Regions from separate parts of the Microvirgula sp. AG722 genome, predicted to be linked through region 3. Evidence: predicted binding sites of a transcription regulator. Region 3 holds the regulator's gene; each other region holds the start of a gene.
The links. Region 3 encodes FNR, which switches genes on or off when oxygen is low (the NO sensors DNR and NnrR bind a similar motif). Its sites were predicted from a motif close to TTGATNNNNATCAA; they were not measured.
Positions count from the first base shown of each region.

Region 1: the regulator FNR is predicted to act here: its motif matches at 2,659-2,672, upstream of DFO50_RS16885 (nitrite reductase).
Region 2: the regulator FNR is predicted to act here: its motif matches at 4,398-4,411, upstream of DFO50_RS14735 (universal stress protein).

Region 1 is NZ_QLTJ01000020.1:12,828-22,823, reverse strand. It holds gene DFO50_RS16900 (cytochrome D1 domain-containing protein) at 1-190, opposite strand, end outside; gene DFO50_RS16895 (cytochrome c) at 142-495, opposite strand; gene DFO50_RS16890 (c-type cytochrome) at 477-779, opposite strand; gene DFO50_RS16885 (nitrite reductase) at 844-2,508, opposite strand; gene rquA (rhodoquinone biosynthesis methyltransferase RquA) at 2,756-3,487, opposite strand; gene DFO50_RS16875 (LysR substrate-binding domain-containing protein) at 3,665-4,591, shown strand; gene DFO50_RS16870 (aspartate/glutamate racemase family protein) at 4,758-6,212, shown strand; gene DFO50_RS16865 (hypothetical protein) at 6,367-6,567, shown strand; gene DFO50_RS16860 (alkene reductase) at 6,658-7,758, shown strand; gene DFO50_RS16855 (ester cyclase) at 7,789-8,334, shown strand; gene DFO50_RS16850 (oxygen-insensitive NAD(P)H-dependent nitroreductase NfsB) at 8,361-9,014, shown strand; gene DFO50_RS16845 (methyl-accepting chemotaxis protein) at 9,060-9,996, opposite strand, start outside.
Region 2 is NZ_QLTJ01000013.1:57,154-67,149, reverse strand. It holds gene DFO50_RS14760 (inorganic phosphate transporter) at 1-272, shown strand, start outside; gene DFO50_RS14755 (YdcH family protein) at 405-626, shown strand; gene DFO50_RS14750 (DUF1883 domain-containing protein) at 577-948, opposite strand; gene DFO50_RS14745 (diguanylate cyclase) at 1,184-2,263, shown strand; gene DFO50_RS14740 (methyl-accepting chemotaxis protein) at 2,265-3,878, opposite strand; gene DFO50_RS19225 (hypothetical protein) at 4,209-4,376, shown strand; gene DFO50_RS14735 (universal stress protein) at 4,531-5,001, shown strand; gene DFO50_RS14730 (cytochrome b/b6 domain-containing protein) at 5,074-5,661, shown strand; gene DFO50_RS14725 (DUF1924 domain-containing protein) at 5,673-6,089, shown strand; gene DFO50_RS14720 (diheme cytochrome c) at 6,101-6,607, shown strand; gene DFO50_RS14715 (ATP-binding protein) at 6,604-7,929, opposite strand; gene DFO50_RS14710 (response regulator transcription factor) at 7,926-8,588, opposite strand; gene DFO50_RS14705 (methyl-accepting chemotaxis protein) at 8,951-9,996, shown strand, end outside.
Region 3 is NZ_QLTJ01000001.1:292,830-302,825, forward strand. It holds gene DFO50_RS01310 (CDP-6-deoxy-delta-3,4-glucoseen reductase) at 1-706, opposite strand, end outside; gene DFO50_RS01315 (NAD-dependent epimerase/dehydratase family protein) at 817-1,752, shown strand; gene trmB (tRNA (guanosine(46)-N7)-methyltransferase TrmB) at 1,788-2,486, shown strand; gene DFO50_RS01325 (RHS repeat-associated core domain-containing protein) at 2,588-3,511, shown strand; gene DFO50_RS01330 (glutathione peroxidase) at 3,485-3,994, opposite strand; gene DFO50_RS01335 (DUF1841 family protein) at 4,066-4,536, shown strand; gene DFO50_RS01340 (DNA-3-methyladenine glycosylase I) at 4,553-5,134, shown strand; gene DFO50_RS01345 (RHS repeat-associated core domain-containing protein) at 5,275-6,279, shown strand; gene hemN (oxygen-independent coproporphyrinogen III oxidase) at 6,295-7,707, opposite strand; gene fnr (fumarate/nitrate reduction transcriptional regulator Fnr) at 7,811-8,566, shown strand; gene DFO50_RS01360 (flavodoxin family protein) at 8,574-9,038, opposite strand; gene DFO50_RS01365 (DUF1853 family protein) at 9,035-9,949, opposite strand; gene DFO50_RS01370 (RNA methyltransferase) at 9,955-9,996, opposite strand, start outside.

The DNA of each region.
Region 1 (9,996 bases), on a different contig from region 3:
GCTGATGCTGCGTGGTATCGACAATCTGGGCGCGGCCGGTCGCCCGTTCGATGATCAGGCCCAGGTCGCCGGTACCGCGTGCGGCCGGGGCGGTGCTGCAACCGGCCAGTGCGCTCAGGCAGGCCAGCGCAAGCGCGGGAATCAGGGCACGGCGAGAGGATCGCCGCGCTGCAATCGTTCGATCAGCCATACGGCCTCGTCTTCAGTCAGAAACGGTCGCCACGGCGGCATTGCCGTGCCGGGACGCCCGTCAAGCAGCGTGGCCACCAGACCCGACGCCGGCTTGTCCGCCAGGGCGGCGGCGGTCAGCGGCGAGCCGAGCCCGCCCTGGCGCGTCATGCCGTGGCAGGCGCCGCAGTCGTCGCGCAGCCAGTGCGCGAGCTGGCGCTGGCGCTGTGGCGAGGGCGGGTCGGTGGCGAAGGCCGGTGCCGAGACCAGCATGGCGAACAGCGCCATGCCGGCGAGCCGGCACCGGTTTACAGCGACAGGATCCATTTGGCCAGCGTCCTGGCATCGCCTTCGGACACATTGTTGGCCGGCATCGGGATCGGACCCCACTTGCCGCTGCTGCCCTTGATGATCGACTGCACCATCTGGGCTTCCATGTTCTTGCCCTTGTATTTTGTGGCGATGTCCTTGTACGCCGGACCGACCAGTTTCTTGTCGACGGTGTGGCAAGACATGCAGTTCTTGCTCTTGGCCAGGGCTTCGTTGGCCTGGGCGGCGCCGCTGACGAGCAGGGCGCCGAAGGCGAAAGCGGTCACGATAAGGTTGTGCATGGTGGAACTCCGGTTGGCGGACAAAAACAGGCGGGCAGGGAAGGGCTCCCTGCCCGCCATCGGATCAATACACGTCGTGCTGGGTATTGTGGACGTTGAACTTGCCGGTCGGCGTGATCAGCTTCGGATCCTTGATCACGGCCTTCAGCTTGCGGGTCTTGTCATCGACCACGACCAGTGCGGACTCCTGGTCCTTGGTGCCCCAGACCGAGAACCACACTTCGTCGCCGGCCTGGTTGTACTCGGCCTGCACCACGCGCTTGGCACCGGCGCCCTTCAACTGGGCCCACTCGACGATCGGCAGTACTTCATAGCCGCTCTGCAGCTTGCTGATATCGAACACGGCCACCGACTGGTTCAGCTTCGCGTCCGGGTTCAGCGGGGTGTCGACCCACAGGTTCTTCGACTTCGGATTGGTCTTGATGAACAGCGAACCGCCACCCTGGCCCTTCAGCGTCTCGACCACCTTCCAGGCACTGGCCTTGTGCTTGACCGGATCGGTACCGATCAGGCTGATCGTGTCGTCGCCGAGATGGCTGGTGGCCCAGACCGGACCGAATTTCGGATGGACGAAGTTCGCGCCGCGACCCGGGTGCGGCGTCTTGCCGACGTCGACCAGTGCGGCCAGCTTGTCTTCCTTGGTATCGACCACGGCGACCTTGTTCGACGCGTTGGCGGCAACCAGGAAGTAGCGGCCGGTGGAGTCGAAACCGCCGTCATGCAGGAACTTGGCCGAGTCGATGGTGGTGGTTTTCAGGTTCTTCAGGTCGGTGTAGTCGACCATCATGATCTTGCCGGTTTCCTTGGCATTGACCACGAACTCGGGGCGGTAGTGGCTGGCGGCGATGGAGGCCACGCGCGGCTCGGGGTGATATTCGCCATCGACCGTCATCCCGCGGGTCGACACGATTTTCAGCGGCTTCAGCGTGCTGCCTTCCATGATGACGTACTGCGGCGGCCAGTAGGTGCCGGCGATCGCGTACTTGTCTTCGTAGCCCTTGAACTTGGAGGTTTCGACCGAACGCGCTTCCAGGCCGACCTTGACTTCCGCAACCCGGTCAGGCACCGGCATCCACAGGTCGATCAGGTCGATCTTGGCGTCGCGGCCGATCACGAACAGGTAGCGTCCCGAGGCCGACATGCGCGAAATGTGGACGGCGTAGCCGGTCTTGATGATGTTGATGATCTTCTTGCTGTCGCCGTCGATCAGCGCAACCTCACCCGCGTCGCGCAGGGTGACCGAGAACAGGTTGTCGAGGTTCAGCTTGTTCATCTTCCGGGTCGGACGCTTGCTGACCGGAACGAGTTCCTTGTAGCTCTTCTCCATGTCCGCCAGCGAGTACTCCGGCGGTGTCGGCGGTTCCTGCTGGACGTAGCGCGCCATCAGGTCGACTTCCTCGTCGGTGAAGTCGCCGGACGTGCCCCAGTTCGGCATGCCGGCCGGGCTGCCGTACTTGATGAAGGTCTTCAGATACTCGCTGCCGCGCTCCAGGGTGATGTCCGGTGTCAGCGGCTTGCCGGTAGCGCCCTTGCGCAGCACGCCGTGACAGCCGGCGCAGCGTTCGAAATAGATCTGCCTGGCCTTGGTGAATTCGGCCTCGGTCATCTTCGGTGCTTTGGGATTGGCATTCTTGTGCAGGCCGTCGTCGGCGGCGTAAGCCTGCCCGACCACCAGTGGCAGCAGCGCCAGCGCCGGGAGAATCCAGCGGGGGAACCGTCTCGCTTTCATGGTTCTTCTTTCTGTTGCAGGTTGGAGAAAGAGGGGAAAACCGTGACCTGGAATGGCGCCGGCCGGGCTGGCGTCATGTCCATGGGGTGCGAGGGCATGACAGTCATTCCATTGACGATGACATGCTGATGGACAAGCGGAAAATGCTCATTGATTCGCGTCAAGGTGCCGGCATGACGCCGGGCGGGCAGTGACGGAAGGCGGGAAGGCGGATTGCCGCCGGCCGGGTGGCCGGCGGCAGGAGGAATCAGGCGTCCGGGGCGGCCTTGTGGGTGACCACCGTGCACTGGTACACGCCGCCGAAGAAGGTGCGCTTGTTCCAGTCGAAACGGTCGGCATGGGTCGCGTAATGGCTGAGTTCGTGCTTCCACACCGCGTTGGCGAACGGTTCCAGCCAGGCGTTGACCACCTTCAGGATCCAGCGGATCGGCTGCCACATCGACGGCCGGTGGTAGTCGACGAACACCGCCTTGCCACCGACCGGCACCCGCGCCAGCATGTGGTCGACGATTTCGCGCTTCTTGTCTTCCGGCACTTCATGCAGCAAAAAGAAGCTGCAGATCAGGTCATATTCACCATGTCCGTCGAAATGGGCGGCGTCGGCACGATACACTTGCGCCCATGGCCGGCCGGCCAGCTTGCGTTCGGCGTGCTCGACCTGTGCCGGCGTGATGTCGGTCAGGTGGAAGCTGCCCTGCGGACCGACCTTGTCGGCGACGCGGGTCACCAGATCGCCGTAGACATGGGCGACCTGCCAGACGCGCATGCCGGGGCGGATCTCGTTCAGATAGGCCCGCATCAGGCGCTGGTCGTTGCCGAACAGCAGGACGCGAACCACAAGGTTGTGGTCGAGCCGATCGACCTGGACCGGATTGACATAGGCCCAGTCATAGACGTCGACCATGTAATCGGGCACACCTTCGTAATAGGGGTCGACCACGTCATTGGTCAGTGGGGCGGCGCTAGTCTGAGTGTCCATCCTGATGTAATGCCTCGTGGAAAATCTTAGGCTAGTTGAGGCGATCCGGAATTTTATTGAGATGGATCATGTAAATCAGCAATCACTTATGCAGTATATCGACGAAAGATATTCGATTTCCCGATGCGCGCTGGCCAGCGATGCGGCACAGTGACGCGTTTTCAACATTGACGAGTGGTGAGCGAACGAATTATGGACATCCGCTGGATCGAGGATTTCCTGAGTGTGGCGTCTTCCCGCAGCTTTTCACGCGCGGCGGAGGAACGGCACATCTCGCAGCCGTCGCTCAGTCGTCACATTCAGGCGCTGGAACACTGGGTCGGCGTACCGCTGATCGAGCGTCGCGGCCTGCCACTGACGCTGACGCCGGAAGGCGTGCTGTTCCGTGACAATGCCGAGCACTTCCTGCGCCGGCTGCTGGAGACGCGCAGCATGCTGCGCGGCGAGGTCAATCCGGACGCACATTCATTGAGGGTCATTGCCGGGCATTCACTGTCGGTGAATTTCGTGCCGTCGTGGCTGCAGACGGTACGGCAGGACTACAGCGACATCAGCGTGCGGGCGGTGACCGCCAGCATCAACAAGGCGATCAAGGCCCTGTCGGACGGCTCGGCCGACCTGCTGCTGTGCTATCACCATACCGAGCTGCCGGTGCTGCTGGACGAGACGCGCTACGCGTTCCTGCCGCTGGGCGACACCGTACTGTTGCCGGTGTCGGCGCCGGGCCTCGACGGTCGGCCGCGTTACGCGCTGCCGGGGACCCGTCAGGTGCCGGTACCGCTGATCTCGTTTGCGACCGGCGCCTACCTGCGTCGCGCCGTGCAGTACCTGCTGGACCACGCCGGCCAGCCGTATGCCCTGCTGCGACGCTATGAGTCGGACATGTCCGACCAGGCCAAGGAGCTGGTGCTGCAGGGGCTGGGCATGGCCTGGCTGCCGGAAATGGTGGTCAGCCAGGAACTGGCCGAGGGCCGGCTGGTCCGCGCTGGCGGCCAGCGCTGGCAATTGCCGCTCGGCATCCGCCTGTATTGCGACCTGAACAATCGCAAGCCGGCGCTGGTGCGGCTGTGGCAGCACCTGAGCGGTCGCGACCTGCCGGACTGAGTCCGCGCCCCCCGTGTGGCCCGACCGGACGCAGGATTCGGGGGCTGCATGGGCACTTATTCATTCCACGCATACCCGGCATCTGAATACGCATCGCCGGACGCGTTTCCGTCTGCATCATGACGCATGACGCCGGATGGGCCGGCGCGCAGCGAGTGAGGGTGGAATGAATTCGGTTGACAAGAGGGTCGGGCAGCGCCGCTTCGGCATCGTCGGCGGGGTCGGTGCGCTGGCAGGCGCCGACGTGCTGTTCAAGCTGGTCCAGCGCGCGGCGCGCCAGGGCGAGGCCCAGCCTGACGTGCTGCTGGAGCAGCAGCCATTGAGCGAAGGCGACGCCGTGGCCCGGGGCGAGGCCGATCCGCGCGAGAGCAAGTTCTACGTATTCAACATCGTCCGGCACTTCGAGAGCCAGGGTGTCGACCGGGTGCTGTTGCCGTCGTTCATCTGCCATACCTTCCTCGACGACATCCAGGCCGAAACCGCGCTGCCGATCGTCAACCTGATGACGGCAGTCACCGACCATCTCGAACGCGAGCTGCCGGCCGGCACGCCGCTTGGCGTGCTGACCTGCGACTACGTGCGCCGTGCCGGCCTGCTCGAAAGCCATCTCGGCGCGCGCCATCCGCTGCATTACCCGTCCGCCGACGCCCAGGCCGGGCTGATGGAGGCGATCTACGGCCCGCGCGGGCTCAAGGCCGGCTACCTCGACGATGCCGCGCTGGAAGCCGTGATGCAGGCCTGCCGCAGTCTGCAGGCTGACGGGGTCGGGGTCATCCTCGCCGCCTCGACCGAAGTGGCGCTGCTGGCCGAACGACTGGCCGCCCGCGGCATCCGGCTGATCGACAGCAACCGGGTCTATGCTGACCATGCGCTGGAGCGCGATGCCGTGCCGGCCGGTGAGCCGGTCAAGGTCGGTATCGTCGGCGGCGTCGGACCGGCGGCGACGGTGGATTTCATGGACAAGCTGGTCAGGCTGACACGGGCGCAGCGCGACCAGGAACACGTGCGGCTGCTGGTCGAACACAATCCGCAGATTCCGGACCGGACCGCGCACATCCTCGGCCGCGGGCCGGACCCGTCGATCGCGCTGTATGCCGCCTGCAAGCGGCTGGAGGCCGGCGGTGCGGCGATGATCGCCATTCCGTGCAATACCGCGCATGCCTACCTTGGCGACCTGCAGCCGCATCTGTCGATCCCGGTCATCAGCATGCCGGACGTGACCATGGCACGGATTGCCGAACGCTACCCGCACTGTCCGCCGGTCGGGCTGCTGGCCACCAGCGGCACGATGAGCAGCGGCGTCTACCGCCGGGCGGCCGAGCGCGCCGGCCTGACGCTGATCGTGCCGGACGACGCCCATCAGGCGCAGGTGATGAATGCCATCTACGGCGACAAGGGGGTCAAGGCCGGCTTTGTCGACGGCGAGTGCCGCGCCGACCTGCTGGCCGCTGCCCGCCATCTGGCCGATCGCGGCGCCGAAGTGCTGATCCTCGGCTGCACCGAACTGCCACTGATCGTGCCGGGCGAGGACGTCCTGAACCTTGGCGGTCGCGAGGTCGGTCTGGTCGACCCGACCCGGGAACTGGCGCGTCGTTGCGTCGAACTGGCGCAGGGGGCGTGACCGGGGAAGACCGACTGTCGCCTTGCCGCAACCGCAAGCCGTCCCCTTTTTGACGGCTTGCCGGGCCGGCTGGTGCCATTGTCGTCGGGCATGACCCGGTTCGGGCAACGCCTGAAGCCATGCCGGCCCGCTATGGACTCAGGAGAAAATGATCATGATGCGCAATGACATGCCCGCCGGGACCGACAAGGTATTGATGGATCCGGGATTCACGGATGCTGAAAAACGGTCCGCAAAAGCCCTGCTGGCGGCCAGGTTCAACAATCTGGTCAATCAGCGTGGTCTGACACAGGCCGTTGTTCACAAGGCGTTGACCGCCGCCGGCATCGGGAAGCGATCCCCCGTTTTCATTTGAAAATGATTCAAATGGCGGCCTGATTATCGGCATGCGGCTCGCCGGGCAGAATGGCACGGCCTCTTCCACCGAGTCCGGAGCCCTGCCGCCATGCCTACCGCTTCCCCGTTGTTCACCCCGACCGTCATTGCCGGTCACGCCGTGCCGCACCGCGTGGTCATGGCACCGATGACCCGCTGCCGCAGCACCCAGCCCGGCGATGTGCCCAATGCGCTGAATGCGCGCTACTACGCCCAGCGCGCATCGGCTGCGCTGATCGTGACCGAGGCGACGCAGATCTCGCCGCAAGGCAAGGGTTACTCGTTCACGCCCGGTATCCACAGTGACGCGCAGGTGGCCGGCTGGCGTCTGGTGACCGATGCCGTCCATGCCGCCGGCGGGCGGATCTTCCTGCAGCTCTGGCATGTGGGACGCATGTCCCACCCGGATTTCCACCATGGTGAATTGCCGGTTGCGCCGTCGGCCGTGCCGTTCGACGGCCAGGTGTGGAGGGCTGATCCGCAGACCGGGATCGGCGCCATGGTCGCCTGCCCGACGCCGCGCGCGCTGGAGCGGGATGAAATCCGCGGCATCGTCGACGACTTTCGCCGCGCGGCGCGACGGGCGCTGGACGCCGGCTTCGACGGTGTCGAGATCCATGGCGCCAACGGCTATCTGCTCGACCAGTTCCTGCGCACGACCTCGAACACCCGCACCGATGAATACGGCGGCTCGCGTGACAAGCGGTTGCGCTTTCTGCGGGAAGTGGTCGATGCCGTGGCCGGGGAAATCGGTGCCGCACGCACTGCCATCCGCCTGGCGCCGTTCCTGACCGCGCGCGGGATGGCCTGCCCGGACATTCTGCCGACCCTGCTGGAGGCGGCCACTTATCTGCAGGCGCGCGGCATTGCCTATCTGCACCTGGTCGAAGCCGACTGGGACGATGCGCCGCCGTTTACCGAGACGTTCCGCCAGGACATTCGTGCCCGCTTCAGCCGGCCGATCATCGTGGCCGGCAAATACGACCGTGCCCGCGCCGAGTGGGTGATCGGCAACGGTTATGCCGACCTGGTCGCCTTCGGCCGCGCCTTTATTGCCAACCCGGACCTGCCGCGCCGGCTGGCCGACGGCCTGCCGCTGGCTTCATTCGACGGCAACACGCTGTTTGGCGGCGATGCCCGTGGCTACAGCGACTACCCGGCCGCCGCCTGACTTTCCCCTTACCCTGCAAAGGACACTGCCATGACCCTGTTCCCTTCCTCTTCCGCACGCTGGCTGCTGCCGCTGCTGTTGTCCGCCGCGACCCTGACTGCCAGCGCACAGGACCTCCCGCTGCTGCTGCCACGCGTCGTCGTTGCCGCCAGCGGGCAGGCGACGGCTGACTCGCCGCAGGCGCTGGCCGCCCGCCGCTACGGCAGCTTCTGGAATACTGGCGATGAAGCGCTGGCCCGCGCCGCGCTGGCGCCTGACTTTACCGACCGCACCCTGCCACCGGGCCGGGCGCAAGGGCTGGCTGGGCCGCTGGCCGCCTCCCGCTTCATGCGCACGGCCATACCGGACATGCGCTGCGAGATCGAACAGATGGTGGTCGCCGGCGACCGGGTGGTGGTCCATCTGCGCTTCCGTGGCCATTTCAGCGGCCAGTTCGGCCAGTTGCAGGGGCGGGGCCAGGCGGTCGACTTCATCGCCACCGACATCTACCGGGTGGCGGACGGACGTATCGCCGAAAACTGGCATATCGAGGACAATCTGACCCTGATGAAACAGCTTGGCGTCGTTGGCGCCTGACCTGACCCCTACCTGGAGAATCCGGCATGAACCTTTCTGATATCGCCAAGACCCGCTACACCACCAAGGCCTTCGATCCGGCACGCCGCATTCCGCAGCCGAAGATCGACGAACTGCTGACCCTGCTGCGTCACAGCCCGTCGTCGGTCAACTCGCAACCGTGGCACTTTGTCGTGGCTGACAGTGCCGAAGGCAAGGCGCGCATCGCCCGCGGCGTGCATGACGATTTCGTCTACAACGAGCCCAAGGTGCTGAACGCGTCGCATGTGATCGTGCTGTGCGCGCGCACGGCCATGACCGACGACCATCTGGCACGCGTGCTGGAACAGGAGGCCGCCGACGGCCGCTTCCCGAGCCCGGAGGCCCGGGAAGGCCAGCGCAACGGTCGCCTCGGCTACGTGAACCTGCACCGCTACGACCAGAAAGACCTGCAGCACTGGATGGAAAAGCAGACCTATCTGGCACTCGGCACCCTGCTGCTCGGTGCCGCCGCGCTCGGCATCGATGCCACGCCGATGGAAGGCTGCGATTTCCGCAAGCTGGACCAGGAACTGGGCCTGCGCGAACACGGTTTTACCAGCGTGGTGCTGGTCAGCCTCGGCTATCACAGCGACAGCGACTTCAATGCCGGACTGCCGAAGTCGCGTCTGCCGCAGGAAGACGTGTTCACCTTCCTGTAAGCGGTTCGCGCCGGTCCCCCCGGCGCGTCCGCCTGCCGGCTGCGTTCAGACCGTGAAGCGCGACACCTGCTGCTGCAGGCCGAGCGACAGCGACTCGAGCTGTCGGGCGGCATCGCGGGTGAAATGCACCGTCGACTGGGTTTCCTCGACCACGCCGACCACCCGTTCGACATCGCCGGCCAGATTGGTGCCGGCCTGGCTCTGCTCGGCCAGGGCTTCGGCCACATTGCGGAAGCGGACCAGCGTCGTTTCCATCCGGTCGTCGATGTCGCCGAGCGACACCGCCAGCTGATTGACTTGCGTGACGCCGGCATCGACCAGCGGATTGATATGGTCCATGACGGCGGACACGCTGACCGTTTCCTTGACCACGGTCTGGATGATGCTGGTGATCTCGCTGGTGGCCTGGGCGGTGCGCTCGGCCAGTTTGCGTACTTCATCGGCGACCACGGCGAAGCCCCGGCCCTGCTCGCCGGCGCGTGCCGCCTCGATGGCGGCATTCAGCGCCAGCAGGTTGGTCTGGTCGGCGATGTCGCGGATGGTGTCGGCAATGCCGCTGATATTGCGCGTGCGCTCGGCCAGCGACACGACCTGGGTCGACGCCGTGCCGATCTCGCCGGAAATGGAACGGATGCCTGCCGAGACTTCCCGGGCGACCGTGCGGCCCTGCCGGGCCAGTTCGGCGACGCCGCGCGAATCGACCTCGGTATCGCGGGCATTGGCCGTCACATGGTCGATGCTGACCGACAACTGCTCGATCGCCGCCGCGGCCGATGAGGTCGACTCGTTGGCGGAGGTGGAGGCCTGGTCCAGCCGCTCCATCTGCCCGGTCAGGCTGTGGGCGGTTTGCGCCAGCTGGCCGGCCGAACGGGAGATCTGTTCGATCATGCCGCGCAGGCTGCCCTGCATGTCACGCATGACGGCCAGCAGACTGCCCGGCTTGCCCCTGGTGTGAATCTCGTCGCCCAGCCTGCCGGCGGCG
Region 2 (9,996 bases), on a different contig from region 3:
GAAAGTCGCACCTGACCTATGCGCAAGGCGCGTCGGCCGAGCTGGTCGCCATGATGACCATCGGCGCGGCCGACATGTACGGCCTGCCGGTGTCGACCACCCATGTGCTGTCGTCCGGCATCGCCGGCACCATGGCCGCCAACAAGTCCGGTCTGCAGATGTGCACCATCCGCAACCTGATGCTGGCCTGGGTGCTGACCATGCCGGCCGCCATCGTGCTGTCGGGCAGCCTGTACTGGCTGTTCACCCAGATGGCGACGCTGATGAAGTGAGCCGTGCCGACGGCCGGGAAGTCGATTGACCTGCATCAACGGGCCCGGTAGATTGCATTGACGCTTGTCCATGCGACTGACCAGACTGGGACAAACAGATAAAAGTCCCCGTCGGCAAATAAAGGAGAACCCATGTTTCCAGAGTACAGAGAACTGATTTCCCGGCTCAAAAGCGAAAATGGTCATTTTGAAAAGCTGTTCGACAAGCACAACGAAATGGACCAGCAGATCAAGAATATCGAGGCGAAGATCGAACCGGGCAGCCGTGAGGCCCTGGAATCGCTGAAGAAGGAAAAACTCAGGCTCAAGGACCAGCTGTACGACATCCTGCAAAAGGCAGATGCCGCCCGCTAGGGTCGAAATGTGCCGAGAACCCGCCGCCAGGCGGGTTTTTCATTGCCTGCCGCCGGCCATCGCGCCCGAACAGTTCCAGCGAATAGCTGACCGGAAAGCGGGGCTCCCCCGCCTCGATCAGCAGGTTCCAGTAGCCTCTGGCGGCCACGGTGAACTGGACCACGCGCAGCGGATGGCGCCCGCCGTTCATCCTCCGTACCAGGCCGGCTTCCAGATCCGCGTAATCGACGTCATCCAGCAGCCAGATTTTGCGCGCCTGCGAGCAGGCGACCCTGATGAGGTCGCCGCGGTTCAGAAACGTGCGCTGGTGGTGATAGTACATGTCATGGCATTCCGTCTGGAGAATTGCCAGACTATCGGCTCAGCAAATTCTTCATAAAGTCAGAATATTCCTATAGTTATCACTCCAATTTCTGAATGCAACATCACGCCCCGGACAGGACGGCAGCCATGCCGGAATGTTTTCGGCATATGACAAATCAAAAGATGCGCGAAATGGCGTGTCCGGACATGCTATGTTCCTGCCTGCGTCAAAGAACAGGCACCACGAACCATTCATGCCAGCGTCAACAGGACACCCCGACAGCCCCCCGAGAGAAGCCGGTTTTTCACCGGGAAAAGGCATCCGCTTTGTCAGGCGGATCCATCGCCTGCGCACTCTCGGCCTTGGTGTCGGCTTTCTCTGCGTGGCCACGACCATGGCCGGGCTGGATGCGTCACCGGCACTGTGGGTCCTGCTGCTGCTCAACGGGTATGCGTGGCCACACCTCGCCTGCCAGTGGGCGTTGCGCTCCCGCTCCCCGTTTGCGGCCGAATACCGGAACCTGCTGATCGACATCGGCCTGGCCGGATTCTGGGTGGTGGCCATGCGCGGCAACATCATGCCGTCCACGGTCATCATCGCCATGATGTGCATGAACAATATCGCCTCGGGTGGTGTCCGCCTGTTCCTGTACGGGCTGGTCAGTGCGCTGGCCGGCATGCTGGCCGGTGCCGCCCTGCTAGGCGTCAGGCTGGCGCCGCAGACCAGCATAGCGGAAGCGCTGTCCTGCCTGCCGCTGCTGTTCCTGTACACACTGGTACTGGGCAAGAGCACTTACGACATTGCGAAAAAACTCGCGCGGCAGTCACGCGAATTCGAGGCCATCAGCCAGCGTGACGGACTGACCGGCCTGTACAACCGCCGCCATTTCGAGTCGCTGCTCAAGCAGGTGCTCGACGATTGCCGGCGGGGCGGGCATGGCGCGAGCCTGTTGCTGCTGGATCTCGACTTCTTCAAGCACATCAATGACACGCATGGTCACCAGGTCGGCGACACCGTGCTGCGGAACTTCTCCCGCCTGCTGGAAAACCATCTGCGCCAGGAAGACATCATCGCCCGCTATGGCGGCGAGGAGTTCGTCATCATCATCAACCGGGTCGACGAGGCCGGCGCACTGGCACTGACCCGGCGCATTGTCGAGCGCGTCCGCGCACTGCAGACGGTCGACAATACGCTCTGGGGCTGCACGGTCAGCGCCGGCCTGGTGCCCTATGCGGCGCACCTGGACGACGATTACGACTGGGTCCGGCGGGCCGACCATGCGATGTACCAGTCGAAGAATGCCGGCCGCAACCGGCTGACGCTCGGCCGGTAGTTCAGACGCGGAACGCTTCCAGCGTCTTCTGCATTTCCCTCGCCTGCTCCTGCAGCTGATACGCCGACTCTGCGGTGGACGAGGCCCCGGCATGACTCTCTTCGGTCATCTGTGCGATGCGTTCGATCTGCTGGGCAATATTGTTGCTGGCCTGCGACTGCTCGCGCATCGAGCTGGTGATTTCCCCGACCTGCAGCACGGTGTTTTCGGTGCTGCCGATGATGCGCTTGATCGCATCGGTAGCCTGCCCGGCCTTGTCCATGCCCTGGCTGACCTGGGACACCACCGACTGCATGGTATCGACCGTGTCGCCGGCCTCGTGCTGGATGGTCTGCACGGTGCGGGTGATTTCCTGGGTCGACAGCGAGGTCCGCTCGGCCAGCTTGCGCACCTCGTCCGCCACCACGGCAAAGCCGCGGCCCTGTTCGCCGGCGCGCGCCGCTTCGATGGCCGCATTCAGTGCCAGCAGGTTGGTCTGGTCGGCAATGTCCTGGATCACGTTGATCACTTCGCCGATGCTGACCGTATGGTCTTTCAACTGCTCGATCTTGCTTGCCGCCTGCTGGATGGTGGTCGCGGTTTCGGCAAAGGTGGCAATGGTGTCGCCGATTTCATTGCCGCCGGCGTTCGCTTCGTCGCCTGCCTTGCGGCTGCTGTCATTGGCGCTGACCGCCCGGTCGGCGACCTGCGCGATGCTGACCGTGACCTGCTCGACCGCCGCCGACATGCTCGATGACGACTCGCTGACCTGTTGCGACGCCTGGGTCATCTGCTGCGAGGCGGTCGACACCGACTGCGCGGCGGTACTGACGTTCAGCCCGAGCGCGTGCAACTGGCGGAAGCTGGTCTGCAGGGTATCCAGCAGTCCGTTCAGCGAATGATAGGCATCACCGATTTCATCGCGCTGCGTGCGCTGGAAGCGGCGGGTGAAGTCCAGGTCGGTCGACAGCGCCGTCAGGCCGTCGCGCAGCGCCGATATCGGCCGGTTGATCTGGCGTGTCGTCCACAGTCCGCCGGCCAGCAGCAGCCCGCCGACAGCCAGTGCCACGGCCAGCAGCGCCCCCTTGCCGGCGGCGATGGTGTCGTGCAGGCGGGAAATCGAGCTGCCGAGCAGTTGCTTGTTGTAGTCACTGGCATGCTGCAGGGTGGCGGCAGTGCGAACCGACAGCGGCGTCACTTTCTCGATCGAGTAGCGGCGCGCCAGTTCGAAATTGCCCTGTTCGGACAGGGCCAGCACTTCCGGCACCTGCGCATAGTACTGGGTCAGGGCATCACTGACCGCGTCGATATTGGCGCGATCCTGGTCATCCGAGGCCAGCTCGCTGCGGTAGTGCTGTACCCCGGCCAGGATTTTCTGTTTGGCCTGTTCGAATTCGGTTTTGTATTTCTGCTTGCCGCCCGGCTCGGCCAGGATGTGCAGCAGCACGTCGCGGCGACTGCCGGCAAAGTCCTCGCCGATCCGGTTGATGGCCTCGGCCGACGGAAGAATGACACGGTCATTGTTGTCGACTTCGGACTGAATGGTGAAAAACAGGAAAAACGCGGCCAGCGCCATGACGATCAGGCCAAGCATGCCCAGGCCGGACAGCGTGTACAAACGGGTGGATATCTTCAAGGTGGCAATCTCGGAAAAAAAGAAAACACACCGGTTCGCAGGCAATGGCGCCCCCGCTCCGGTCACAACACGCCATGGCGGCTTGCGGCCGGATCGGCGGCATCACGCAATTACGTCAAGGTAATTTACCATATTGTGTTGTCCATTCCATGCCTGTGTCACAAAATATTCATCCAGGTAACCATATGTCAGCCCCGTTCGGGCGGCATCCTGTGCGGCAGGGACATTTCCCGCCACACGCACCAGTGGATATGCGTACACTGAAGCGTGCCGCACGGAAGCCGGCCCGTCGGCGCCGGCGGCTCAATGGTTCTCCTGAGAGGAGTGCGCATGAAAAGTCAATGGATCTCCCCCACCGAATGGTCTCGCCGTCAGTGCGACATCAATACCCGGCGGGTCTCTCCTGCCACGCACATCAAGACGCAGAAGCAGATCAATGAGGCGCATGCCCGCGCCGAGCTCGAATATCGCCGCGATCTGAAGCGGGCAAACGACTAGCAGGATCGGACACGCCCTGAGCTGATCCGCATCAATCCGTCGCGCCGGATCGCCCTCTATGCTGGAAGTGAGCGTTCGCTTGTCAGCATGTTCCGCGATCGGGCGAACAGCCTTTGTCGGCACCACGGATTGGTGACACAGCCAGGAGAGCCTCATGTACACCCGCATCCTCGTTCCCATCGACGGCAGTTCCACTGCCGAGCGCGGCCTTGACGCCGCCATGGATCTCGCCGCCCGTCTCGATGCCACCATCCGCATCGTGCATATCGTCGATCCGCACGTGACGGTAGTGGGACTGGACGGCATGACCGAGACCATCAACGACTTCGTCGCCCAGCTGATCGAGGAAGGCAAGCAGTTGCTCGACGACGCCAAGCAGAAAGTCACCGCGCGCGGGCTCAAGGTCGAAGCCTACCTGTACAACCACGTCCATCACACGGTGGCGGCAACCATTGTCGAAGAGGCGCGTGCCTGGCCGGCCGACATGATCGTCATCGGCAGCCACGGTCGTCGTGGCGTCTCGCGCGCCGTGCTCGGCAGCGATGCCGACAAGATCGCCTGTACCAGCCCGGTCCCGGTCCTGATGGTGCGCGACACGAGTATCGACCAGCACACCGAACGCTAGGCGCGGGCTTCTAACACCGGTTTAATTTTCGGTTTCGTATGGTGGCGGCATCTCAATCAGGAGTTTGCCGCCATGCTTCCCTTCACCCGCTTCCGTCTGCTGCACTGGTCTCTGGTCATTGTCTTCCTGGTCGCCTACCTGACCGGCGACGACGGAGAACTGCTGCACGTCTGGACCGGCTATGCGCTGATCGCGCTGCTGGTCGTCCGTCTGCTTGTCAGCCTTTCCGGCGCCGCCGGCTTCTCGCCGCTGATCCCGCGCCGCGCCACCCTGCGCGCCCGCAATGCCACCACCGCCAGCCGGGTCCTGGTGCTGGCCCTGGTGCTCGGCATCATCGGGACTTCGGTCAGCGGCGTGCTGATGATCGACAACGCCCGGGCCATCGGCCTTGCGGCGGCGCAGGCCGTTCCGGCCGCCCACGCCAGTGATGGCGATGACGCGGACGGCGATGAGCGGGACGCCGGTCTGATTGCTTCCGGCAGCCTTGAGGAACTGCACGAGTTTCTCGCCAATGCCACGCTCGCACTGGCCGGTCTGCATGTCGTCCTGCTGTTCGGCTGGCGCCGGCCGCTGGCGCTGACGACGCTGTTCGGCCCCGGCCGCCGGCGCACGGTCTCCCGCCCGGCAGCCACGCCGTCCACGCCGTCGGCCGAATCGTGAGAGGGACTGCCATGATGACCCGCCTGTCCACACCGATCCTGCTGGCCCTGTCCCTGTTTGTCGTCGTTCCGGCCGTGGCCGCGACGCCCTCCGCCCTGCTGCAGCATTACCAGACCGAGGCCAGACGCCCGGACCCGGCCTTTGCCGCCTCGGCGGAGCGCGGGCAGGCGTTCTTCCTGCGCCGGGTTCCGCGCGACGGCAAGCAGGTCAGTTGCGCCACCTGCCATGGTCGCGACCCGCGCCAGCCCGGCGAAACGCGGGCATTCCGGCCCATCCGGCCACTGGCGCCGGTGGCCAACCCCGAACGCCTGACCGATGCGAAGAAAGTGGAAAAATGGTTCCGGCGCAATTGTGACGATGTCCATGCCCGCGAATGTACGGCGGCGGAAAAGGCTGACTTCATCGCCTGGCTGATCAGCGTCAAATAAGGAAAACCACCATGAGATCCCCACTGCTGCTGACCTGCCTGCTGACCCTGCTGACCCTGCCGGCACTGGCCGACAACCATGACCGCGAGGGCAGGCACCGCTACCGTCAGGTGCCGCCGAATGCCAGTTACCGGGCCGAATGTGCGAGCTGCCACATGGCCTACCCGCCGGGCATGCTGCCGGCGGCGTCCTGGCGGCGGATGATGGGCGGACTGGACCGTCATTTCGGCGAGAACGCCAGCCTCGACGCGGCTACCCGCGATGAGATCACCGCCTTTCTGGTGCTGTGGTCGGCGGAAAATACCAATCCGAAATACCGGCGCAAGTATGCGGAAAATCCGGCCAGCCCGCCGCTGCGGATCACCAGCACGGTCTGGTTCCGCCACAAGCACGATGAAATCCGTCCCGATGTGTTCCGGCGCAAGGGCGTCGGCAGCGCCGCCAACTGTGTCGCCTGTCACCGTCAGGCAGAACGCGGCGATTTCGACGATGACAGCGTGCGAATCCCGCCGCGCTAGCCGCCGGTCCCGGCACCAAAGCGCACGCTGACCATCAGCCCGCTGGCCGCGCCCGGATTGTCGGCCAGCGTCACCCGGGCACCGTGCGCATCGGCAATGCTCTTGACGATGGCCAGCCCCAGCCCGCTGCCGGTGTTGCCGCGATCGCCACAGCGATAAAAACGATCGAACACCCGCAGCCGCGCCGCTGGCGGAATGCCGGGCCCGGTGTCGATGACCCGCAGTGCGGCATGGCCACCATCACGCGCCAGTACCACATCAACGCGCCCGCCGGCCGGCGTGTGCGCCAGCGCGTTGCGGACCAGGTTGTCCAGCAGGATGGCAAGGCTGTCGCCGTTGCCCGGTTCCAGCCCGATGTCGTCGCCCGCATTCAGGCCGAGGTCAATGCCCTGTTCGCGCGCCAGATCGTCATAGTCGGCAATGACCTGTCCGGCCAGTGCGACCAGATCGACCGGCGCCCGTTGCGGCAACCCCATCTGCGGTTCATGCCGCGCCAGTGTCAGCAACTGGCGCACCAGGTGCGAAGCCCGGTCCAGACGCTGGCCGAGCCGGGCGAACGCCTCGGCACGCTGGACGTCGTCACCGGCCCGCTCGGCCAGTTGCAGCTGCAGTTTCAGTGCCGTCAGCGGTGTGCGCAGCTCATGTGCGGCATCGGCCACGAAGCTGCGCTGTGCGCTCATCGCCTGCTCCAGTCGCGCCAGCAGGTCGTTCAGCGCCAGCACCACCGGGCGAATCTCGGGCGGCACGTGTGCCAGGGGCAATGGTTTGAGCGCCGACGGGGATTGCCGTCCTACGGCCCGGGCCAGCTGGGCCAGCGGCCGCAGCCCGCGCGACACCACCAGCAGGATGAACAGGCCCAGCAGCGGAATCAGCACCATGAACGGCAGCAGCGAACGCAGTGCCAGTTTCATCGCCAGCCGGTCGCGGTCGCGGCTGGCCCGTGCGACCTGAATCAGGTGCCCGCGCCGGATCTCGGTAAAGACCTGCCAGCGGCCGCTGGCCGAGGACACCGAATGGTGCCCTTCCTTGCGAAACGCCGGCTTCGGCAGGCCCGGTCCGGCATTGGCCGAATAGACCAGCTTGCCGTCGAGATCCCAGATCTGCACCGAGATGTCGTCGTTGAGCTCGTCATCCTCTTCCTCCGCCTGGTGCTGAACCACAATGCGGGTCGGCAGCGAGGTGGCGATCAGGCGCAACTGGTCGTCAAACAGCTCGCCGGTTTCCTCGCGTACCTTGATGAACATCATCGCACCGGCTATCAGCGTCGACACCAGCACCCCGCCCAGCAGCCAGACCAGCAGTTGCCGCCGTATCGACCTCATGCGTCACCCGGCACCTTGTAGCCGACGCCGCGCACATTCCTGATGAAGTCGCTGCCGAGTTTTTTGCGCAGCGCATGGATATAGACTTCGATGGTGTTGCTTTCGACTTCCTCACCCCAGCCATACATTTTCTCTTCCAGTCTGGCGCGGGATTGCACCGTACCCGGCGGATCGAGCAGGGCCAGCAGCAGCGAGAATTCGCGCCGCGACAGGCTGAGCGGCGTACCGTCGAGGCTGGCCTCGTGCGTGGCCGGATTCAGCGTCAGCCCGCGCAGGCGGATTTCCGGACTGCTGCGCCCGGATCGCCGCCGCAGCAGCGCGCGAATGCGGGCAAACAGTTCATCGAGATCATAGGGTTTGACCAGGTAGTCATCGGCGCCAGCGTCCAGTCCCTGCACCCGGTCGGCCGTGGCATCGCGCGCGGTCACGATCAGCACCGGCGTATCCCCGCCCGCGCGGCGGTGATCGGCCAGCACGCCCAGCCCCTGCCGGCCGGGCAAGCCCAGATCGAGCAGCACCAGGTCATAACGGGTGGTACGCAGGGCGATGTCGGCGCTGATGCCATCCCGGGCCCAGTCCACGGCATAGCCCTCACCGCGCAACCCTTCCTCGACGCTTTCGCCGATCATCCGGTCGTCTTCCACCAGCAGGACGCGCATCCGTTTTCCTTCATTCTGTTTCCGGGCCAGCCGCATCCAGTCCGGTCGTATGTTTCCATAAAATAACCACTCAATAGTTAAAACAGACTGAAAATACGAGAATCATTATTCTCACATACCCCCTGCCCATTTCTTTATTCATATACCATTCATTTTATTGTCACCATCATGACGAACAATTTATTAAATGGCAGGTGCCATGTATTTGGTAACAATTAAATGCCAGCGGTGGCAGGTCACTGTGATTAAAATTGCGGGGAAGAGCGGGCAGGACGGATAACGCCAGACTCAAACGGGCAATCCTGCATTTGTAACGACACCAACCGCTCTGGAATCTATCCGCCCATGGCATGGAAAATCGCATGAAAAATTTATCAGTCGCAACCCGCATCATTCTGGGGTTCGCCCTGCTGTTGCTGGCGCTCGCAGGCGCGGGCGTAGTGTCACTGCAAGGGCTGGACCGCATCAACACCCGTGTCGCCGAAGTCACCAATCATGAATTGGCATTTTTCCAGGGTGTCAGCAAGCTTCAGGTAGAAATCGGAAACCTGCGTCGCTTCGAGAAAGACTACTTCATCAATATCGGCGAGCCGGAGGCACGGGCCGGCTATCTGGGCAAATGGAAGAAAACCTTTGCCGAGACCCAGACCAATATTGCCGACCTGCAAAAACTGCTGGCACGGCAGCCGGATGCGCTTGCGGCGCTGCAGCAGCGCATGACCGAACAGGGCGAGCTGCTGACCGGTTACGGCAATGGATTCAACAGCGTGTCAGCCAGCGTGGAAGCCGGCCACCTCACCTCGACGGCCGATGCCAATACCGCACTGGGCAAATACAAGGACAATGTGCACCGGATGGAAAGCACGCTGGATGCGCTGGCCCAGTCGGCACAGACGGCGGTGGACAGCCTGCACGGGCAGATCGACGAAACCTCCAGCTCGGCCAAGACCGCCGTCCTGAGCATTCTCGGCCTCAGCCTGCTGGCAGGCGTGCTGATCTCGCTGCTGATCATCCGCTCGATCCAGAAACCGCTGCACAGCATGCAGGAGATCAGCCATACCCTGGCCTCGACCCGTGACCTGACGCTCGATCTTCCCGACTACGGCAGGAACGAACTCGGCAGCATGGGTGCGTCGCTGGGCACGCTGGTCAGCACGGTGCGCGGACTGATCCGCGAATCGCACGGCTATTCCGGCAAGCTGGTCAGCGCCGCCGACCAGTTGAACGCCGTCAGCGGCCAGGTCGCCCAGGCCTCGCATCAGCAGTCGGAAGCCGCCGCGTCCAGTGCCGCGGCCTTCGAGCAGATGACGGTCAGCATCAATGTGGTGGCGGACAATGCGCAGGGAGTCGAAGCGCAGGCGCGCGACGCCACGCGGGAAGCCGGCCAGAGCAGCCAGATGGCGGTACA
Region 3 (9,996 bases):
ACAGCACCATCGGCCGCGTCACGCCGATATGGATCGCATGCTCGATAATGGCCTTGACCGGTGCAAAGCCGGTGCCGCTGGCCAGAAACACGATCGGCTTGTCGGAGTGTTCCTGCAGGAAGAAGCTGCCCATCGGCCCCCGGAAACGCAGGATTTCCTTTTCCTTCATCTGGTGGAACACGTACTCGGAAAAAGTCCCGCCCGGCATGTGGCGGATATGCAGTTCCAGCAGGCCGTCCTCGTGCGGCGCATTGGCCAGCGAGAAGCTGCGGGCCTTGCCATCCTTCATCAGGATGTCGATGTACTGGCCGGCGAGGAACTGCAGCCGTTCGGACACCGGGATCTTCAGCTTGAGCACGGCGACGTCGTGAACACGTTCGATTTTTTCGACCCGGCACGGCAGGGTCTTGATCTGGATGCTGCTGGCCGCTTCGACCTCGCGCACCGAGACGGTGACATCGCCGACCGGCTCGGCACAGCACAGCAGTGCCATTCCGTCCTGGCGTTCGGCATCGGGCAGCGCCTTGGCCTGGTGCGGACGGTGGCTGACCTCGCCGGACAGCACCTTGCCCTTGCAGGCGCCACAGGCGCCGTTGCGACAGCCATACGGCAGCGCCACGCCCTGGCGCAGTGCGGCCTCGAGAATGGTTTCCTGCGCTTCGACCGTCAGACAGCGGCCACTCGGTTGCAAAGTCACTTGGGACATAAACGATCCAGATGCGGTGCGGACAGCGGGTGACGCGGCAAACCCCACGCATCACGGCGACAGCCATCCGGGCTGATTGCGATAAAAAAGCCCCGTGTTCGGCGGTGGCGTTGGCGACCGGCTACAATGCCGGCATGCCCGATTTCCCGACCCTGCTCGTCGTCGGCGCCGGCGATGTCGCCCGGCGCGCGCTCCCTCGTCTGACCGGCCGCTACCGCGTGCTGGTGGTTCACCGCCGGGCGGAACAGGCCACCATGTGGCGGGCACTGGGCGCGCTGCCAATCCACGCCGATCTCGACGATCGCGCGTCGCTGGAGCGGCTGGCCGGGCTGGCCGACTGCGTGCTGTACACCGCGCCGCCGGACGAATCCGCCAGTGGTGACAGCCGGGTCGCGCGGCTTGCCAACGTACTCAAAAGGCGGGCAAGCATACCACGCCGGATAGTCTATATCAGTACCAGCGGCGTGTACGGCGACCGCCACGGGGCGCCGACACCGGAAACGGCGCCATGCCGTCCGGACTCGGCGCGCGGCATGCGCCGGCTGACGGCAGAACGGCTGTGGCGACAATTTGCCCGCCAGACCGGTGCCAGCGTCACCATACTGAGGGCACCGGGCATCTATGCCGGTGACCGCCTGCCGCTGGCACGGCTGCGCGCCGGCACGCCGTGCGCGATCGCCAGCGAGGACACGCCGGCCAACCGCATCCATGCCGACGATCTGGCCCTGCTGTGCGTGGCCGCGCTCGAACGCCATGGTGGCATTCGCTGCTACAACGTCTGCGACGACAGCCAGCTGGCCACCGGCGAGTGGCTGGATGCCATCGCCGACCGTTACCGGCTGACCCGCCCGCCGCGTCTGCCGCATGCCGAACTGGCCACGGCCGTGTCGCCGGCGCAATGGTCGTTTCTGCGCGAGTCTCGCCTGCTGCTGAATGCGCGCATGCATGCCGAACTGCCCGTTGCCTTGCGCTATCCGACCCTGGACGCCTTTCTGGCGTCCGCTGATGCCACCATCGAACTGGTCGCCGACGCGGCCGCCGGGTAACATCGCCGGCTTTGTCATTCCCCGCGTCCCGCCACATGGAAAATCCCGACTTCCAGCGCCATATCAAGAGCTTCGTCCTGCGTCAGGGGCACCTGACCCCGGGACAGAAGCGCGCCTACGACACGCTGTTCCCGCGTTTCGGCATCGAGTACACCGGCCAGCCGCTGGACCTGGATGCCGCCTTTGGCCGCCAGGCAGCGAAAATCCTCGAAATCGGCTTCGGCATGGGCCAGGCCAGCGCGGAAATCGCCGAGCGCCATCCCGAACAGGATTACCTGGGCATCGAGGTTCACGGACCCGGTGTCGGCAGCCTGCTGAAGCTGGTCGGCGAGAAGCAACTGGAAAACATCCGCGTCATCCGCCATGACGCGGTCGAAGTCGTGCGGGAAATGCTGCCGGCCGACAGCCTGGACGGCATCCATATCTTCTTCCCCGACCCGTGGCACAAGAAACGCCACAACAAGCGCCGGCTGGTGCAGCCCGGATTCGTCGCCCTGCTGGTATCGCGACTGAAGCCGGGGGCCTACCTGCACCTGGCGACCGACTGGGAAGACTACGCCATCCAGATGCTGGACGTGCTGTCCGCCAATCCGGATCTGGTCAACACCGCCGCCGGTTACGCGCCACGCCCCGACTACCGGCCACTGACCAAGTTCGAGCAGCGCGGCCTGCGCCTCGGCCACGGGGTCTGGGACCTGGTGTTCCGCCGGAAACCACTCGTCAGTCCGCAATGACAGTCATGCAACCCCTGCCTAGATCTAGATAAAGACCAGGCAGAGAGTGCTACCGGACACCACGGTACGGCCTCGCTCCCCGCCGGCCAGCCGTGGAGATCATGATGCCTGCAGTTCAGAATGCCCAGTCCCCGGCTACCCGCCCGCGCCTGACTGCGGCGGTGTCACCCGCCCCGCTCACGCGGGTCGGCATGCATGGTCAGCTGGTAGACCGGATCGGCACCCGCCAGTGGTATCACCTTGGCAATGGCGCACGCAGCTACGACCCGGTTTCCCAGCGTTTCCTGCGTCTGGACCCGCACAGCCCGTTCGGCAGGGGCGGTATCAATGCGTATGCATTCTGCAGCGGTGATCCGGTCAACCGGCGCGATCCATCCGGCTATTACGTGCTTGGCACCACCACCGACATCACTGGCTACATTGCCAACGCCACCGGCATCCTGGCCAGTCTGGCCGGCATCATCCTCAACTTCATGAGTGGCGGCACGCTGGCCCTCATCATCGCCTCGGTCGGCCTTGTAGTGGCAGTGACAGGCATGTCGCTGCAAAGCGCCGGCAGCGCACTGGGAGCGGACTCCGCACTGGGCAATGCTCTGTCGCTGGCCGGCAATATCCTGGTCGCCATCGGCAACACCATCGGTTTTGCCACGGCGGTTCATGGCATCAAGGCGATGGTCGCCCTCCACAAGATACAACTGAGACAGGCGAATCTCGCGGCACTGCAGCACTTGCGGCGCAGACCCGCACGAACGGTGTCCATGCTGTCAGAAAGGTTCAGCACCACGCGGCAGTGGGTCTCGCAGCATTTCCACAGATTACCCCCCCGGCACGCGCCATTCAGAACGCGGTCTGCCCCGGCATCGGTGCCGGTGTCATCTGGCCAGAGCAATGCGGCATTCCATGCCGAGACCGCTGCCGGGTCCCTGTTTGAACTCAACGTGCGGGGTCTCCAGTTCACCAGCGGGCTGCCGCGCTCCCTATCCTGGCACAGCAGCCTCTCACAACTGCCAGGCACTCTGGTCTGAGCGCGGCAGCAGGCGCTCGATGGCGTCGACAAGCGCTGCCGGCCTGGTCGCAGGCGCATAGCGATCGACCACCGCGCCCTGCGGGTCGACCAGAAACTTGGTGAAATTCCACTTGATGCGCTCGGTGTTCAGCACGCCGGGCTTCTCGTGCGTCAGGTAGGCGTACAGCGGATGCGCCTGCGCGCCATTGACATCGACCCTGGCAAACATCGGAAAACTCACCCCGAAGCGGGTGGTGCAGAACTGGCCGATTTCCGCCTCGTTGCCCGGCTCCTGTCCGCCGAACTGGTTGCATGGAAAGCCGAGCACGCTGAACCGGCGGTCATGGAAACGCTCTTGCAGCGCCTGCAGGCCAGCGTATTGCGGGGTAAAACCGCACTCGCTGGCGGTGTTGACGATCAGCAGGACCTGGCCCGCATAGTCGGACAGTTTCTGCTCGCTGCCGTCGAGACGCACGGCGGAAAAATCATGGACACTCGGCATCGCTGCTCCTTGGCAATGGGTCACAGGGTATAATCCCTACCAATCTACTCAAGTTATCCCCTGGCCGCTGCATGTTCAATCCCAGCCGTGACGAAGCCCGCCGTTTCCTGTTCGATACCTGGCAGAAGCATCATGCCGGACAGCCGCTGACCGACCTCGAACGGATCGCGCTGGCCATCGAACTGGAACACCCCGAATACCAGCCGATGCTGGCCGACCCCGACCGCTACCTCGACCGCGACTGGCGTCCGGAGGGCGGCGAAACCAACCCGTTCCTGCACATGATGATGCATCTGTCGATCGAGGAGCAGGTGTCGATCGATCAGCCCGCCGGCGTCCGCGATCTGGTCGACCGCCTCGCGGCCCGGCTCGGCACCCGTCACGATGCCCAGCATGCGGCGATGGACGGTCTGGCGGAGATGATCTGGCTGGCCCAGCGCAACGGCAGCATGCCGGACCCGAACGTCTACCTGAACGTGCTGCGCCGCCGGATCGGCGAGGGTGAAGCCTTCGACCTCGCCCGGCCGGGCGACGAACCCTGAACCGATGGAGAACGGCATGACCGGTGAGCGCTGCCCGTGGTGCGGGACCGACCCGCTGTATATCGCCTATCACGACGAGGAATGGGGGCGCCCGGTCCACGATGACCGCAAGCTGTTCGAAATGCTGATCCTGGAAGGCGCCCAGGCCGGTCTGTCGTGGATCACCATCCTGCGCAAGCGCGACGGTTACCGCCGCCGCTTCCATCAGTTCGACCCGCAGCGGGTCGCCGCGATGAGCGACGAGGAGCTGGAGGCCGCACTGCAGGACCCGGGCATCGTGCGCAACCGGCTCAAGGTGGTCAGCGCCCGCCGCAATGCACGGGTCTTCGTCGCCATGCAGGCCGAGCACGGTTCGTTTTCCGACTGGCTGTGGTCGCACGTGGACCGGCAGCCGGTCGTCAGCCGTTTCACCCGCTACACCGACGCGCCAGCCTCGACCCCGCTGTCTGACCGGATCAGCAAGGCGCTGAAAAAAGCCGGCATGAATTTCGTCGGCAGCACGGTCATCCAGGCGTACCTGCAGGCAGTCGGCGTGGTCAGCGACCACCAGGCCGATTGCCCCTCGCACCCGGACCACGTCCGGCCACCGTCGGTCTGAGGACAGCGCCAGCCCATTCGTCGGGAATTGCAACCGGCGCCAGACCAGCCCTTACTATGCAGGAAGAAGGAAACGTTCAGACACCAGTCCATCGACCGCGAATTGATGTGCGGCCAGGAACTCCACGAGGAGGAAACGCCATGCCATCACGTCCCCCGTCTCCGGCAGCGGCCAGGGCAGCAGCGCAAGCCGTCAGAATCTGGAAAAAGCGTCCACGGCTCGGCCTGCATGGCATGCTTTCAGACTATGTCGGCAACAAAAATTACTACCATATGGGTAATGGTGTACGCAGCTACGACCCGATGATTCAGCGCGTCCTGCAACCGGACCCATTGAGCCCGTTCGGGACGGGAGGCATCAATCCCTATGCATTCTGTCTGGGCGACCCGGTCAACAATCGTGATCCTTCCGGTTATTCAGCGATTTCCAACACCGGAATCGCCCTCGGCCTGGTCAGTCTGGTCCTCTCCATTGCCACCTTTGGCACGGCATCCATACTGGCCAGTCTGGGGCTGGCGCTGGCGATCATCTCCGTCGCTACCGGCGCGGCCTCCAATCTGCTGGCCGGCTCAAGCCCTGGACAGGCAGCAACGCTGGGAAGGGTATCCTACGGCCTGGGGGTCGCCGCGAGTCTGGTTAGCCTGGTCCTGGGCGCCATCGGTTTCGGCGCATGGCGGTTGGGCAGACATCTGCGGAAAAACCCCGATTTTGACATGTCACTGAGAGTCTGGAACAAGGGGCCGGGCGTACAGACAGTCGGCATCCATGGCTCACCCCATGTGACGATCGCCGCAAACAAGCTGTTGCGCGCCCCCCAACTGGCCAGACGTATCCGCCCGCTGCTCGACGCCGACACGGACACCGTGTTGCTGGGGTCGTGTCACGCAGGCCAGGGCAACAGCATGTCATCCGTCGCCCAGGTTGTCGCAAACCGGCTGGGCAAGACTGTCGTGGCCGGCAAGGGAACCGTTTCACCCGAGTACCTCTGGAAGTCGTTCACGCTGCACAAGCTGCCGTACGAGGACGTCCGGGTCTTCCAGGCTCAGGGCATGTGGACCTCTGCGCGCACCAGCCTGGTCAATACGGTCCGGTTCGAACAGCAGAGCACAGCGATTTACCTGAGGCAGCTGTACGCACACCATTGATACGGCGTCAGCGGCTCAGATCGTCTTCGAGTAGCGGGCGTGGGTCTGTTTCTCGCGCAGATAGCGGTCGAACACCATGGCAATGGTGCGGATCAGGAAACGCCCCTGCGGCGTCACGGCGATCCACTCGTCATCCAGCTCGACCAGTCCGTCAGCCTCGTATTCGGCCAGCCGGGCCATTTCCGGCGCGAAATACTGCTTGAAGTCGATGCCGAAACCCTCGCCCATCGCTTCCATCGACAGCGAGAAGCGGCACATCAGCGCCTGAATGATTGCCCGGCGCAGCAGGTCGTCGGCACTCAGCAGCAGACCGCGGACGATCGGCAGCCGACCTTCGTCCAGCATCGCATAATACTGTTCGAGGTCTTTTGCGTTCTGGTGATAGCTGGCGCCGACCTTGCCGATGGCCGAGGTCCCGATGGACACCAGATCATGGTCGGCATGGGTCGAGTAGCCCTGGAAGTTCCGTTGCAGCCGTCCCTGGCGCAGGGCCACGGCCAGATCGTCGTCCGGCAGGGCGAAGTGGTCCATGCCGATGAATTCGTAACCGGCATCGGTCAGCATCTGCACCGCCATCTGCAGGATGTCGAGCTTGACCTCGGCCGACGGCAGATCCGCTTCGTTGATGCGCCGCTGCGGCATGAAGACCGTCGGCAGGTGGGCGTAGTTGTACAGCGCCAGCCGGTCCGGACGGATGCTGAGCACCGTCTCCAGCGTACGCCGGACCGAGTCGACGGTCTGGTGCGGCAGGCCGTAGATCAGATCGAGGCTGACCGACTTGAAGCCGGACGACCGCGCGGCGTCGATGACCGTCAGCGTCTCCTCGACACTCTGTACCCGGTTGACGGCCTTCTGCACCTGCAGATCAAAATCCTGCACCCCGACCGACATGCGGTTGAAGCCCTGGGTCGCCAGCAGCCGCACCGTGTCGGCGCTGACCTTGCGCGGATCGATCTCGATCGAGTATTCGCCAGTGGGCAACAGGTTGAAATGGCGACGGATCGCGTCCATCAGCCGCTGCATCTGCTCGTCGGACAGGAAGGTCGGCGTGCCGCCGCCGAAGTGCAGCTGGATCAGGTCCTGGCGCGGCCCCAGCCCTTCGGCATGCAGCGCCAGCTCGCGTTCGAGATAACCCAGATAGGTATCCGCACGCGTCTTGTCCTTGGTAATGACCTTGTTACAGGCGCAGTAGTAGCAGACTGTATTACAGAACGGTATATGAGCGTATAATGATACTGGCTTGGCGCTGGCGCCGATTTGCCTTTGCTCAAGGCAGTGGCGATAATCTACGCCGTTGAATTCGGTGGTAAAACGGTCTGCCGTCGGATACGAGGTGTAGCGAGGACCGCTGCCGTCGAGGCGTTCGATCAACTCTCGGTCGAAAATGAACTGGGCGGGAGCCACGTTGTCGTGAATTGCTGTCGTCATAAATGGATAAACCTCTCAGGCAGTGAACCACTTTGCCTGAATCGTGCAGGGGCGCCTTTGATAGTCGTCAAGCCTGGCATGATAACAACCTGAACGGATCATCATGGCCGAACACAATCCGCTTACTGCCCACACGCTGAAGATCTCCTGCTCGAACTGCAGTCTTCGCGAATTGTGCCTGCCCATCGGACTCAATCGCGAGGAGATGAGCCAGCTCGACGCCGTGATCCGGCAGAGTCGGCGCCTGAAGCGCGGCGAGTACCTGTTCCGCGCCGGCGAGGCGTTCAAGTCCATGTTCGCCATCCGGACCGGCTTTTTCAAGACCTGCATTTCCAGCCATGACGGCCGCGAGCAGGTCACCGGTTTCCAGATGTCCGGCGAGCTGCTGGGCCTGGATGGCGTCTCCAGCAGCCTGCACGGCTGTGATGCAATCGCGCTCGAGGATGCCGAGGTCTGTGAACTGCCGTTCTCGCGCATGACCAGTCTCGGTCGTGACATCCCGACCCTGCAGCATCATTTCTTCCGGTTGATGAGCCGTGAAATCGTCCGTGACCAGTCGGTCATGCTGCTGCTCGGCAACATGAAGGCGGAAGAACGTCTGGCCGCCTTCCTGCTCAACCTGTCCCAGCGCTTCTCCGCCCGCGGCTTCGCCGCCAACGATTTCATCCTGCGCATGAGCCGTGAGGAAATCGGTTCCTTCCTCGGTCTGAAGCTGGAAACCGTCAGCCGCACGCTGTCGAAATTCCAGGCCCAGGGCTGGATCATTGTCGAACACAAGCACATCCAGCTGATTCAGCCGGAGAACCTGAAGACCCTGGTCGGCGGCTGCCAGCAGAGCATGCCGATTGCCACCACCTGAACCCGGTTCAGAACAGTCCCAGCGACAGGCCGAGCGCCAGCGTCGCACCGACCTCGGCCGCGCGCTCCAGCGCGGCCTGGTCGGGCTCCCCATGCACGATCAGCGGCTCGCAGGCCGGCGTCAGCGGATAGCCGCGCGCAATGCGTTCGATCGCGACTCGCGCCCCGCTGCCGTCATTGCCGGCACAGATCAGGATCGCATACGGCAATCCTTCCACCCGCCCCTGGGCCGGGTAGAACGTGCGATCGAAAAAATCCTTCAGCGTGCCGGCCATGTAGCCGAAATTTTCCGGCGTGGCGACAATCAGGCCGTGACAGGCCAGCAGATCGTCGATGCCGGCCTGCTGCGCCGGCAGCAGCCGCACGTCGATCTCCCCCTCGCCCGCCTCACTGGCCGCCGCCGCCGCGGCCCGCGCCAGCTGCAGGTTGCGCCCGGTCTGACCGGCCCACAGGATCAGCAGCTGCTTCATCATTCCTTCTCCCCGCCATCCAGCGCCGCGATGCGCGCCATCAGGGTGGCCAGCCGGCCGGGCTCCGGCCAGTGCGCCGGCACCACGAAGCCGCGCGACACTTCCTGCCAGTCGTCATCGCCGACGGCCTGCATTTCCGCCACCATCAGCGCCTCTCTCCTGCCCGCCAGCCGCGCCTGCAGCTCGGCGGCGGTCTGCACGTCGGCCCGGCCAGCCCGGGCCGGGGACAGCCAGTCGAGCCGGAGCAGGTGCAGATAGCGGCTGTCGGCCGCCCGTGCCGGCCAGGCCTCCCCCTGATGCCGCCACCAGTGCACCGGTTCGCCGCTGCCGGCCGGCCGGAACAATTGCCCGCGCAACACGGTAAAGGCCGGGCAGCCGGCGAAACCGGGCGGGAGGGTCGCCGCCGCACGCGCATCGCCGGCCAGCGCCAGCTGGCGCACCAGTTGCGCACGTTTCAGCGCCAGCGCATCGCGCAGGTCGGTCCCGACCCAGCACTGCGGCGCGACTTCCAGATAGAACTTGCACGCCATTTCGACATGGAGCGGCCGTCCGTCCAGCCGCAGCAGGAAATCGAACTCACCAAGGGTATGCGCCTCGACCCGCACCGCGCGGTTGGCCGCCACCAGTTCAAGCTGCGCACTCCGCTGTGCCAGCCAGAAGGCCAGCAGCGCCTCGGCATGGGCGCCAAGGCGCCCGGTGCGCCGGGCCGCCAGCCAGTCCAGCAATACGGCAGGGCGGCGGTCCAGTGCCAGCAGCCGTTCGGCAGCCCGCGGTCCGGCCAGCAGGGCCCGGTCGAACTCGACACCGCTGTCCCACGGCGACGGCCCGAGCAGCAGTGACGCCAGTGCCCGCACCGCCGGTTCGCGCAACGAGGCCAGCAACGGCAGCAGGCGGGGATCGGCGGCGCAGTTCACGCGACTCAGTCGTGTCGGTACGGGTCCGGCCCGCAGCGGCGTTCGAT